DNA from 4 places in the Paenibacillus sp. FSL H3-0310 genome. Region 3 is predicted to be linked to each of the others. Evidence: riboswitches for the same ligand, from Rfam matches in the RefSeq annotation. Region 3 holds a riboswitch; each other region holds the start of a gene.

Region 1 (3,366 bases), 330 kb from region 3:
TTAATACATTGTGGAGTTCAGGATCAGACCACTTATAAGTTTTACGGTTGAAATGCTGCCCGTTATCCCAGAGCATGGAAGTCATTTTCTTTTCTTTCAAATAATAAGTCAGATACTCAAAGAATTTAAGCTTCTCGCCCTGTTCAATCACACCCGTGTCTTTATCGAAACCTAATAAACCAAATTCGCCGACGATGACAGGGATGCCTTTAGCTACAAATGTATTGTAAACGTTATCAAAAGTTTGAGTGATATCGTTTTTTGTATCTTTTTCAAACGTGGTGTAGCCGGCAATGTTCACACTAAAAGGCCAGAAGCCATAGAAGTGAACGGTCGCAATAATATTTGGATCGTTCAGAGCCGTAATCGTCTTATAGAGATGATCCATTCTTGTTTGCGTAGGTGAAGACTCTAATGAAGGTAATACAAGTGGGCGGAGGTCGTTTTTCCCGCCGGATTTCCGCACGATTTGATAGAAAGAGTTATTAAGTTCAGTAAGCATTTGCTCCATTTTTGCTTCGTCTGTGCTTCCACCATCGGTGAACCGAGGCTCATTTATGCTCTCGAACATCAGCTTATCGGATTTGTCCTTGAAGCGATCGGCAATTTGAGTCCAGGCTGCATTATAACGTGCCAGCGTTTCATCGTGTTTTTCTTCCATATGGCTTACCCATAGCCAGGAATCATGATGGACATTAATCATGACATAAAGCTTGGCGTCCAGTGCCCAGCCGACAACTTCTTCCACACGGTCGAGGTAGGCCTTTTCTAGGGTATAGTCTGGTGCCGCACCCATGTGAGTATCCCAGGTCACAGGAATCCGAATGCTTTTATAGCCTTGAGCGGCGATCTTTTTAATAAGATCTTGGGTCACACGTGGATTGCCCCAGGAGGTTTCATCCTCACCTGTAGCATCTAAAGTATTGCCAAGGTTCCATCCGGGCTGCATTTCGTCTACATAGGATTGGATCTTACTCTTTGGCGCTGCCTTAGCTTGTTGCTCGTCCTTAGTTGCAGCTGCGGCCATGGATGAGAACAGAGAGAGCAGAAGAGCGGTGACAAGTGTCAATGATAAGAAGGATTTCTGGATTCGCGTAGTCATTGAATTCTCCTTTGTGAGATAAATTTAGGATGCTTGGACCTGGCTTTGACGCTGTACTCGGTGGTTAGATGAACACAAACACCTCCAGTTTTATTTTGTAAACGCTTTCTGAATATACCCTAACATAGAATACACTTAGCGAGTACCTTACTAATTTGTGGTAAATTCATATAAGAATTAGTGATTTAAATTAATTTACCCCACAGTTGGATAAAGAAATTATTTAAATAACCCTACTCATAGAAATTGGTTATTCAATAGGATTATCTCTAGCTGCCCGTTATACAAAAAAGAAATATAACATGACAAAAGCATATATATTAGTTATGATGAAGCATGAAAATTTAAAATTAGAAATAGGTGCCAACTATGAATGTTGCGGAAGTACAATCATAGATTGGTTAAATGGAAAGCGGGTGTGAATCCCGCGCGGTCCCGCCGCTGTGAAAGAGGAGTCCTTGCAAAATGCCACTGGGAAACTGGGAAGGCAGCAAGGGTGATGATACTTGAGCCAGAATATCTGCCTTTTTCTGTTACACCATCAAACTCTACGATCGATAGAGAGGTGCTTGAATAGTGTTTGCCAGCTATTATTGTGGTTCACTATCTTAACCTCTTGACGTTTATGTTGAGTGGTTTTTTTGTGGTTATGAGAAAGTTTATTCTGTTTTTTATCATAGGTATGAAGGGAAGGGTTATGGAAAAATGAAGAAAAATAAGTTTTTAGCGTGGTTACTTATTGTAGCTGTATTTATTACGACATTCTCTACAAGTGTAATCCCGGCTCAAGCAGATGGAGCAAGCTCTACCCTTAAAGGGTATGTATCTGTATCCGTAGAGAAATTCACCTTAGGCCAAGGGTATATTAAGGAACCTATTAAAGTTCCGATTTATGAAGGCGATAATGGCGCATCTTTAATAACACGTGCGCTAGGTGATGGGAATTATAGATATTTAGGAAATATAGATAGTGGTTTTTATTTATCAGAAGTTAAAGATAGTGGCAGAAGCGAAGTCAATATTCCACAATATATTTTAGATATGATTTCAGCCGATGGGAATACAGTCGGCACTAAAGCAGACCCCGAGTGGTTAAGTCAGTTTGACTACACCTCCATGTCGGGTTGGATGTATGCAGTAAATAATGTGTTTCCTCCGTTTGGGATGACCGATTATAAGCCTCAAGACGGTGACATCATTCGAACTCAGTTCACCACTTATGGCTATGGTTCTGATCTTGGCGGCTGGGGGGAAATCCCAGTTCAACTTGCCAATAAGGATGCTTTAACTGCGGAAATCGCCGAGATTAACAGTGCCCCTAATAAAGAAACTATTTTGGACAGACCAGTAGTGCAATCGGCAGTTTATGAAGCCTATTCCGTGCTCGAAAACATGGCAAGCTCTCAAATAAGTGTAGATCATGCGCTTGTCGGTCTTAATAATGCATTAGACATAGAACCCCCTGTTATTACAGTAAGTGGCATACAAGATAAACAGGAAGTATCCAATAAAGAAATAAGCTTCAAAGTAGCTGTCACAGACAATGTATATAGTGACATTACTCCAGAAGTGAAGCTGAATGGAGTTACTTTATCACCTGCAAATGGGGAGTATAAAGCTACTCTGAATTCAGGCAGTAATGCAATTACTGTAACGGCTCTTGACGGAGCTGGAAACAAAACAAATGTAACTTATCAGGTTACTTACAAACTGGAAACTTCAGTTGCCGTCAAACAACAGTTAGATAAAAACCTTGCTTATATTTTAAATACTGTAAAGAATCCAACGTTTGGAACAGGCAGTGGAGAATGGTCAATCCTTTCTCTGGCCCGGGCGAACTATACAGTACCTAACGGTTATTACGATCTTTATTACAACAATGTAGCAACGAAAATAGCATCAATCATTAAAGAGGATGGAAAACTCGACGCCAATAAAAGCACAGAGAATTCCAGAGCAATATTAGGACTTACCTCTATCGGAAAAGATATCACAAATGTTGCGGGATATGATCTGAGAAAAGCACTCGCTGATTATCAATATATCCAAAAGCAAGGCAATAATGGTCCGATTTTTGCTCTGATCGCGTTAGATAGCCATAACTATGAGATCCCTGTAGTTGATGGAGTTACAGAACAGACCACAAGAGAAAAACTAGTTCAGTACATTTTAGATAAAGAGGTTAAAAAAGGTACAGCAGAAGCTGGTGGCTGGGCATTAGGCGTAACCAAAGCCGATGTCGATATGACTGCGATGGCGATGCA
Region 2 (3,366 bases), 500 kb from region 3:
CTAGAAAAGCTCCAGCTGGAGCATGATCCGGTGGCTTCTGTGGCGGAAATTCATGAAATTGTAGATAAGGCAGAAAAAGATCGCCGCAAAGGAACAGGAGTTGCTCCTAAGGCACTCTCCCTAATGCAGGATCTTGCTGCTTCAGCAGATAGATTCTTACTGAACCGCTTATCGCTTTCTGATATGACGCAGGAGGAGCTTCTGGAGGTAGTTTTTTTACGGTATGGTAATGTTGTCGATTGGCAGCCGCCACTGGATAGGATTAGCAAGCAGAAAGAGAATGCGCTGCGTGCCGCTTACCGCTGGTTTGGTGAAGAGAAGCCGAATGAGGAGATTTTTACAGGATTGTCTCCGCAGGAACTAGACGATGTGCAGCTACTGGGTCGTCGTTTGCTAAAAGAGGCGCGTGTTCTGGAACCCTTTGAACGGCTTCCGCTAGCCTTTTACTATACAACTCAGCGTGAAGGGGGTCCGCTGGATTACGATGCGCTTCTGGAGCTGTTAAAGCGTAAAGCCGGTTCCGACAAAGAAATCATCTATCGGTTTTTTGCTTGGTCGCAAGGCAATCCTTTATTTACGGTTTCGAATAAAAAGCTGCAACCGGGTTACCGTAAGGCGATTCTGAAGTATTTCCTGAGCAGTGATCGTGAAGCGTTCAAGAATCGGGAATTCCGAAAGAACTATGTCGCGGCAGCTCGGCCTGCTCTGCAAAATGTGTACAATGAAGCCCGCTCCCAACTGGCTTCCCCGCTGGCGCGCTGGATCAGCCGCAGCCGATTTCGACTCTTAATCTCCGGCTCCATTACGGGTATTCTGGTGATTATTGCAATTATCGTATTCAGTATGCTGCGTCCGGATGATACGAAGACGGCTCTGCCGGGGACAAGCCCTGAGCCGACCCCTGTTCAGAGTGCAGGCAATATGCTGCCTCCGGCTTCAGTATACTTGAAGGATCAGAGCGTCGAAGGAGATAAGGGGAGCAGCATATTGGTGTTCACCTTCGCAAGTGCAGATGACTGTGTGCAGTTTAAACCGACTGAGGTTAGTTTAATGTCTTCGTCTACAGAGATAGATAAAAGCTTTAAGGTCGCTGCTACAAATGGGACTTGTCCAGTGCCGTCAACGGATGGGACGGATGAGGGAAACGCTGCTGACGAGTCAGATGCCGCTGGCACTACTGGAGGAACAGCAGAAGGTGCAGACTCTACTAACGCTGTAGCTGATGCTTCTCCGTCCACTACGCCTTCCTCTGATACTGAGAACAGCACTGGGTTACCTTCCGCAACAGCTGTGACTGAAGGTGAACAACCTTCCTATCAGGTTGAGGTTACATTGGAGTCTGGAGCGACAATTCTAGAGAAAAGTATGATCAAAGCCGGAAGATTTACATTGATCGTAGATCCCGATCCTAATATTCCACCAGCTTCTGATTCAAGTGCTGAACCCTCCCCGACTGCAAGTCCGGATGGAACAGTCGAATAACAAGCTTTCTGAACAGCAATAACTACCGGAAGGTGGCGTATTGCTGTTCATTTTTTTGCTGCCCATACTAAGCTTTTCTATAGACATGCTATGTATTAATAGATATGATTATGGATGTCAAAATAAGATACTACATACTGGAAAAGGTGCAGACTCTATCAATCTAGTCGTCTGCTTAAAAGGGAAGTCCGGTGCAAGAGTCCGGCGCGGTCCCGCCACTGTATGTGCGGAGCGTTTCTTCTATAAGCCACTGCCCCGAAGGTAGGGTGGGAAGGTGAAGAACAGCGATGAAGCATTAGCCAGGAGACCTGCCTTTTTCGTGAGCGTTTCTATTCTTCGTGGGGTAAGAATGTGGAACATATACAGATGGACTGTTGGCAGGAAGCAAGCGCCGCAGCCTCAATTTGTAATCTTCCCTGACCGCCCTCCAAAGGGGCGGTCTTTATGTTATGCGTCTTATTCCCGGCAGTACCCATTCTTATACAGAAAGAGGTTAAACAATGAAGAAAATCATGTCTTCCAAGTTTGTAGCACTTGGGCTGGCCTTATTCATGGTCATTTCAATTCTAGGAACATCTCTTGCTCCGGCGGGACAAATATTTGCAGAAGCGGGCGCTGGCGCCGGTCTGGAGGCAACTGCCGCGGAGCGGATTAATGTTGCGGATGCGACTTATGCGGCTGCGGAATATCTCTTGAAAGGTGGCGTGCAATCGGATTGGCAAGCCATTGGATTAGCGCAAGCAGGGTACAAGCTGCCGGCTAGTTACCTTTCAGAGCTTGAGAAAAAAGTAAAGGATGCAGCTGGCGATTTCACCAATGTAACCGATTATGCTCGAATCGTGCTCGCAGTGAGAGCGATTGGTGCAGATCCTACTAGCTTTGCTGGTAACGGAACGACTCCTGGCTATAATCTGATTGAGAAAATCTATAATAATAGCAAGCTCAGTGAACAGACGCTTAATAATCCGGTATATGCTTTACTTGCGCTGGATTCTGGTAAATATAATATCCCAAGTGACGCGAAATGGACGGCGGATAAGCTCCTTACGGAGATTCTCTCCAAACAGAATCCGGATGGGGGCTTTGCACTAACCTCAGGTGCAAGTGAGCCTGATATGACAGCGATAACCTTGACGGCTCTGGCGGCACATAAAAATAATCCCGAAGCCTACTTAGCAGGGCTACAAGCCGTAGCTTGGTTATCTACAGCTCAAGATAGCCATGGGGGTTACGGTGACAGTGCTGAAAGTAGCGCACAAGCAATCCTTGGACTCACCTCCTTCGGAGTTGATCCTAGTGGATTAGAATACACCAAAAACAAAGTGGATCTAATGGAGAACCTGCTTAGCTATCGTCTAGCTGATGGTAGCTTCACCCATAGCCGTGGTGGAAGCAGTAATATTCTGGCGACAGAGCAAGGGCTTCAGGCGCTGGTTGCCTATAATTTGCTATATAAAGGAAGCAACAGTAAGCTATACGATTTTTCCAAATCCTCCATTCAGAGCTCACTCATCTACGCTCCAGTAACGATTGAGGGACCACAGGCCACGTTGGCACAAGGGTACGCCTATGCTGGCAACGCACTTGGAGCGTTAGAGAAGCTGGCGCTTCAAACGAACTTGCCGATCACAAATCCTTCGGGCAGTTATGTGACTGGCATCGGAAGTATTGCTGCTGGAAGCTTTGGTGGTTATGACGGATGGATGTATGTTGTATCACGTGACGGAAAATGGATTAATCCCGATGTAGGCATGAGTGATTTTGTACTTAAAGATTCAGATCAGGTACTGATTTATTATGCCGGAGATGACACTAAGCTTGTGGATTCCGTTACGCTTTCCAAAGCAAATCTTAAAGAGGGCGATTCCTTTACCGTCACTGTAA
Region 3 (3,366 bases):
AGCGTGGTTATCTATGAAAATTAATATTACCGCACATTTTAACATTGATATTACTTTATCTCTTCATCTGTTAGCCGTAGCCAGTCTTGCTTATGAACTCAGTTCACTGACGAGCTCGTGAAATTCGAGCGAAAAGTATCTGTACTAAGACACCTTGTGGTGTCTTTTTTTATTTTTATAGTAATTACCATCTAACCGATCTGCCCCCGCAAGAGAAAAGCAGCTTATGATGCTCCTCCTCCACCATTCTTCATTCTGATTGCTGTCAGCTTGCGCCACACCTTCCGTCTGCTCGACAGTGACCACTAGTCATACCGTTTTCATTAGCGATTTCGCGCCATGTCTTATCTTCCTTGATACGTTTCTCCAGAAGAACAGGGAACGGCATTGGCTGTCCATCATATTCGACTTCAGGAAAGATTGGACCATTCATCAATAAATATCACTCTGGATACTTATTCACATGTTCTCCCCAATCTGCAGGAAGCGGTGCTCCGGGGTATCGGCGATTCCATTCTTGGAACGCGTAAAGAGGTCGCGATTTCGACTGAAACCCCCACTTTACTTAACTAAAGGTTAGAAGAATGTTAGAAGCCAGGGGATTTAATGAAAAATGACGCGGTCCCGAAACCTCGGAAAACCGCGCCATTGCGCCATTCTTAGATATGCTGGTGAAGGGAATTGAACCCCCGGCCTACGCATTACGAGTGCGTTGCTCTACCCCTGAGCTACACCAGCTTAACGCTGTTCTTCTGTCAAACAAAAAATATTATACAACTTCCAGCCAGAAACGCAAGCCTATTTCTCCCTGTTTTCCGCCCTTCTAAAATGCTAATCCACCTGTAGCTTACGCTCCACAGACTCTAACTTTCCACGGCTAGTAGAGGGTTTATCGCGGCGGTCGTCTATTTTAAGTGAGGTAGAGACACGTTCTGCACCTGCGGAAAAAGGAGACTCATGCAAAGCTTCTACCGCGGCAAAAATGCGTTGCAGAGGCCCTTCGATGATCGTCCCCATGGACGTAAGTTCATAAGTAATCCCTTCTACTGTCTTCAGCACCCGCTGCATATCCGCAACATAGCTGCTAAGACTGGTACTGCCTGTTCCAATTGGAATAACTGTAACTTCAGCAATAGGCATGAGAATACCTCCTCGAAATTTTATAGTAGCTGTCTCCTTCCATTGTAACAATTCCACCGCTCTGTCACAAACTAAGCAAGATTATCCTCCCTTATCTCTTCTATTTCTTCTGATTACTCCAAAATATGACTTTGGGCTAAGGGTATTTTCTCATGAGCAAATTCTAGGGTCATCTGCACTATATTTATGGACTCTTTGTGGCATCTTTTCGGACAATTTATGAATCATTTCGCATCTCCCTGTGGATCAATTGTGGATTACTTATGGACAGCCTGTGGATCATTTGTGGAGTACTTTTAAAGAACCCGCTCCCCGCGCGGGTTTTCTAAAAAACTGTTTACAAACACAACATCTTGGGTTATTTTTATCTAACGACAACAAAATATAGTGGAGACAGGCGCTTTGATCCTTAACCGGATTTAGAGCTTAATAGGGAAGCGCGGTGAGAATCCGCTGCGGTCCCGCCACTGTAACCGGATGGCCTTCTTAAGCTTCTGGGAAGCTTGAGAATCCACATCTCCCGGCAAATGCCACTGAGGGTTAGGAACACCCTTGGGAAGGCGCCGAGAGATCCCACGGAAGCCAGGAGACCTACCTGTTTCGACGACACCAACTATTGATGCCTGCGAGGAACAGGGATGGTGTCCGCATGCGGTCATCTACGTAGAGACCTCTGCAAATATCCGTGTGGATATTTACATAACGCATCGGGCATTTTCTGCCATCCTCGGGTAGGGGATGCTTTTTTTATGTAATCTGAACAAATATACGACTGCTATAGCAGTCCAACTTCTTATGGATATATGGATTTGATGATAGATGTTTTTCTTTTATACTGAGAGGAGAGCTGTACAATGACGTTGTTGGAGAGACAATTTAATGGAGTAGAAAATGCACGGGAAGTTCTTTTAGAAGAGCTCATTGATTTAGGCCGGGATATTATCGACAGTCGGGATATGGACCTATTGCGCGAGAATGCCAATTTGAATGGAGAGAGTTTCTCCGGTAAAATGAGCAAGTTCGGCAGTGAATATTCAAAATGGTACGCCCGCAATTTTACGATGCCGCCACAGCTAGTGCAGGCTATTGATGACAATGTCGTCTATGTGCATGATCTGGATCAATACGCGATTGGAACGACGAACTGTATTTTTATCCCGTTTGATAAACTTCTCCGTGAAGGTTTCAATACCGGCAACGGCAGCGTTCGTCCTCCGAACTCAATAATGACAGCTATGTCTCTGGTAGCGATTATTTTCCAATCCCAGCAAAATGCTCAATATGGTGGTGTATCCGCCAATAAACTCGACTATGATCTGGCACCTTATGTAACCAAATCCTTCGCCAAGCTGTTCCGCAAGGGTCTGAATTATTTTGAAGAAGGACAAGCTGATGAATCTTTGGGCGAGATTACGATGAGCCGGACCGATCTGGCGGAGTTATATCCAAGAGCGTTCCGTTTTGCACTAAAGGAAACCGAAATCGAAACTCTGCAAGCGGCTGAAAGTATGGTACATAATCTGAATACCATGTCCAGCCGATCCGGTGGACAAATACCGTTTACCAGCATCAACTACGGTACTTGTACTTCACCAGAAGGTCAGCTTGTGATCAGTTCTCTGCTAACCGCAACTATGAACGGACTTGGCAGCGGAGAAACACCAGTGTTCCCGATTCAAATCTTCAAATGCAAGCAAGGAATCAATCAACAGCAAGGCGATCCTAACTATGAACTGTTCCTAAAAGCGGCTGAATGTTCTGCGCGCAGACTATATCCAAACTTCGCTAATCTGGACGCTCCGCTCAACTTGCAGTATTATGATCCAAGTGATCCTGATACGGAGTTCGCTACAATGGGCTGCCGAACCCGAGTGCTCGGTGACCGTTTTGGGCGTAATCATTGCTCTGGGAAGGGCAACCTTTCCTTTAATACACTGAATCTGGTTCGGCTAGGTCTGGCACACGGCACAGTAACAGGCAGACGTACCGTCGCAGACGAAGCTGGCTTCTATGAAGATCTAAATCATTACATGGATATTGCGCTGGAAGGACTTCTTCATCGCTTCCACATCCAAACCGCACAAAAAGCTAAAGCTTCCGATTTCATGATGCGAGAAGGCGTCTGGGAAGGCGGCGAACATCTTGCACCTGATGACACTGTAGGCGATCTGCTGAAGCATGGCAGTCTGTCTCTTGGCTTCATCGGTATGGCGGAATGTATGAAAG
Region 4 (3,366 bases), on a different contig from region 3:
ACTTGAATCATTTCGATGCCTGCATCTTCTAGCGCTTTTACTTCATGGCGAAGGGCAAGAGCAATTTGATTGGCTACCTCTTCCCGGCTGAGATCATCACGTACAAATGACCAATTGAGGATAGTTACAGGACCCGTCAACATTCCTTTAACCGGAAGCTTCGTCAACGATTGTGCATAGACACTTTCTTTAACAGTCATAGGCTGTATAAATGCAACATCCGCGTAGATCACCGGTGGCTTAACGCAACGGGAGCCGTAGGATTGAACCCAGCCATTACTAGTAAACAAGTATCCGTCCAGCTTTTCTCCGAAAAACTCCACCATATCTGTACGCTCGAACTCACCGTGGACCAGAACATCCAGACCTAGCTTTTCTTGGAAGGTAATTGCATCCGCGATCTGCTCACGAACAAATCCATCATAACGCTCCTGATTCCAGACCCCTTTACGCCATTTCAATCTCGCCTGACGCACTTCTACTGTCTGCGGGAAGCTACCAATTGTAGTGGTTGGCAGAAGTGGAAGCTGCCATTTCTCTTGCTGCACCTTTAAGCGTTCAGCAAAAGGCAAACTGCGTTGGTCCGGCAAAGCTGCAAGTGCAAGCACTTGCTCCGCCACATCCTTACGGCCACGCTCAGGTAGTGCGCGGAATGCTGCAATAGCTTCACGACTAGCGGCCAGCGCTGCTTTAGAAGCTTCTCCTTTATCTGCGAGGGCTGCTCCGAGCAGACTAAGCTCTGCAAGCTTCTCATCGGCAAAAGCTAACGCATTCTTAACTGTCGCCTTCAGCTTCACCTCACCTTGAACGGTGACTGGGACATGCAGCAGACTGCAAGAAGGCTGAAGAATAAGACGATCAAGCGGCACATGAACACTGAGCTTTTCTACCAGTTGCAGCTTAGCGTCTAAATCGGAACGCCAGATGTTCCGTCCATCAATAATTCCGGCACCCAGCCATTTGTCCTTCGGCCAACCAAGACGTTCGATAGAAGCCAGATTCGCTCCACCATCGTGCACAAAGTCAAGACCCAAGCCTTGAACAGGCAACTCTAGCAGTGCCTCCAACGGTTCAGCAGCTTCAAAATACGTCTGTAAAATAATATTCAAGCCCGGCACGGAGCCGGCAATTTCTGTGTATATCGAGTTAAGCAGTGTTAATTCTTCTTTACTTATGCCTGTAACAATCGCTGGCTCATCGATTTGTACCCAGCTTACCCCTTCTTGCTTCAGTTCCTGTAGCAGTTGAACATAGACTGGAACAAAACGTGCAGCAATCTTGGCGATATCTGCCGCTGCGTAACCTTTGGACAGCTTAAGGAAGGTATACAGACCTAAAAGTACCGGTTTACCTTCAATCCCTGCCTGCAATTTAGCAAAACGATAAGCCGCTAGAGGTTTATTTTCAGTCAGGCGTGGTGTTTGTGTGCCGATCTCTGGAACGATATAGTGATAGTTCGTATTGAACCATTTGGTCATCTCACAGGCAGTAGCCTCAGTATTACCACGGGCCATTGCAAAATAAAGATCAAGCCCGATGTCGCCGCCATCATACGTGTACCGTGGAGGTACAATTCCAAACATAACAGCCGTATCCAACACATGGTCATAAAAAGTAAAATCATTCACCGGAATAAGCTCAATTCCTGCCTCTTGCTGGGTCTTCAAATGCTGCAGCTGAATTGCTGCCATTTCGGAGCGGAATTGCTCTTCATTTATTTTCCCCTGCCAGTAGGCTTCCAGTGTCTTTTTCCACTCGCGGTTCTTTCCGATTCTCGGATATCCAAGATTACTTACTTTTACTTTATTCGTCATCTCGATACACTCCCTCTTCCATCTCTTATTTCAAACTCCAAAGCTACTTGCTTTCCTATAAAAAAGAGCGCCCTTCCCTAAAAAAGTCAAAGGGAAAGACGCCCATGATATACCCATGGTTAACGTCTAACACCTCCCTATCTTCCGTAGGTGAAGCAGTGCTGTTGAAACAGGCAGGTCTCCTGGCTAGCGGCGTCAACATCTTGAGCAGTCTTCCCAGCAGAAGTAAATTGCCAGTGACCTCTGTTGCTCGAGATTCTTCCGTTACAGTGGCGGGACCGCATCGGCTTCGAACCGAATTTCCCTATTAAGCCTACCGAATTACTATTTTCCGGTCAGCACCTGTCTCCGATATCATTCATCATTTGAGTGTCTTAATCTGATGTCATCATACGTGAAAGCCCCAGCAATCTGCAATAGATTACTGGGGCTTCTGTTATATCGATTCCTTATAACGGACTTAGAAAAATACGAAATATACTACAGCAGCAAGAATTATACGGTATATAGCAAACGGTAAGAGCTTGATACGATTGATCAGTTTTAAGAAGAATCGCATCGATAACAGCGCAAATAGGAAGGCACTAATAAAGCCTGCGATAAAAAACGGCAATGCATCCATGGTGAAATATTGCCAGTTTTTCATCAGTGACAACAGACTGGCACCTGCCATGATGGGTACTGCCATAATAAACGTAAAATCAGCAGCGGCACGATGGCTCATCCCGAGGAGTACGCCACCAGAAATCGTCGAGCCCGAGCGTGAAAATCCAGGCCATAACGAAAAACACTGTACAAGACCTACACCAAGTGCCTGTTTGTATGTAATCTGATCTACACTCTCAGTTCTGACCTTCTTCGGCCCAAACAGATCGGCAATAATCATTAATACAGCCCCTATCACTAGACCAATTAACACCGTTGAGGTAGAGAATAAATGCTCATCAATATAATCATTAAACAGAACACCTAACACACCTGCAGGCACTAACCCTACCAGAACCTGAGTCAGCTTGAGGTGCCCGCTCTGCTCCAACTGCGGTAGCTCCTCTGTTACAGGATCCAACTGCTTACGGCTGAAACGCTTTAAGCCTAACAAATCAATGAACCGATTTCTAAAAATCACAACAACCGCTAATATTGAACCCAGTTGAATAACTACTTTGAAGGTATTTGCCGTATATTGTCCAAATAACTCCTGTGATTTCAGCCACATATCATCAACAATAATCATATGACCCGTGGAGGATACTGGAGCAAATTCGGTTAAACCTTCAACAAGCCCCAAAATAATGGCTTTAATAATCGTTAATAGCTCCATGTGTTTCCCTCCTTTTTAATAGTCATTTCTATTATCAGTCCTCTACCCGCTTAGCCCTCAGTGTTCATTCTCCGGCTGCGTTTGCGGAAGTACAGAAACCCAAGGATAACTAATCCGCCAGCAATTAGTACATAGACTACATTGGAGTACACATCCATGTACATGGCAATGTCTTCCCAGGATTCGCCCAATGCCGCGCCAATAAGCACAAGCAGCAAATTCCATCCCAAT

The links. Region 3 has a riboswitch for cobalamin ahead of MHH63_RS21780 (anaerobic ribonucleoside triphosphate reductase). Riboswitches for the same ligand answer to the same signal wherever they lie in the genome.
Region 1: it holds a riboswitch for cobalamin, as region 3 does, so the genes downstream of both, MHH63_RS20325 (S-layer homology domain-containing protein) here and MHH63_RS21780 (anaerobic ribonucleoside triphosphate reductase) in region 3, are expected to answer to the same signal.
Region 2: it holds a riboswitch for cobalamin, as region 3 does, so the genes downstream of both, MHH63_RS19650 (DUF4430 domain-containing protein) here and MHH63_RS21780 (anaerobic ribonucleoside triphosphate reductase) in region 3, are expected to answer to the same signal.
Region 4: it holds a riboswitch for cobalamin, as region 3 does, so the genes downstream of both, metE (5-methyltetrahydropteroyltriglutamate--homocysteine S-methyltransferase) here and MHH63_RS21780 (anaerobic ribonucleoside triphosphate reductase) in region 3, are expected to answer to the same signal.

The regions. Positions count from the first base shown of each region.
Region 1 covers NZ_JBBODC010000002.1:186,853-190,218, reverse strand. Annotated here, with positions in the region: gene MHH63_RS20330 (cellulase family glycosylhydrolase) at 1-1,102, opposite strand, end outside; cobalamin riboswitch at 1,444-1,644, shown strand; gene MHH63_RS20325 (S-layer homology domain-containing protein) at 1,808-3,366, shown strand, end outside.
Region 2 covers NZ_JBBODC010000002.1:16,732-20,097, reverse strand. Annotated here, with positions in the region: gene MHH63_RS19655 (GAP1-N2 domain-containing protein) at 1-1,482, shown strand, start outside; cobalamin riboswitch at 1,610-1,812, shown strand; gene MHH63_RS19650 (DUF4430 domain-containing protein) at 1,983-3,366, shown strand, end outside.
Region 3 covers NZ_JBBODC010000002.1:519,685-523,050, forward strand. Annotated here, with positions in the region: gene MHH63_RS21765 (hypothetical protein) at 266-436, opposite strand; tRNA gene MHH63_RS21770 (tRNA-Thr) at 667-738, opposite strand; gene MHH63_RS21775 (MTH1187 family thiamine-binding protein) at 832-1,140, opposite strand; cobalamin riboswitch at 1,519-1,753, shown strand; gene MHH63_RS21780 (anaerobic ribonucleoside triphosphate reductase) at 1,995-3,366, shown strand, end outside.
Region 4 covers NZ_JBBODC010000001.1:1,282,521-1,285,886, reverse strand. Annotated here, with positions in the region: gene metE (5-methyltetrahydropteroyltriglutamate--homocysteine S-methyltransferase) at 1-1,814, opposite strand, end outside; cobalamin riboswitch at 1,970-2,175, opposite strand; gene MHH63_RS05730 (undecaprenyl-diphosphate phosphatase) at 2,275-3,135, opposite strand; gene MHH63_RS05725 (DedA family protein) at 3,186-3,366, opposite strand, start outside.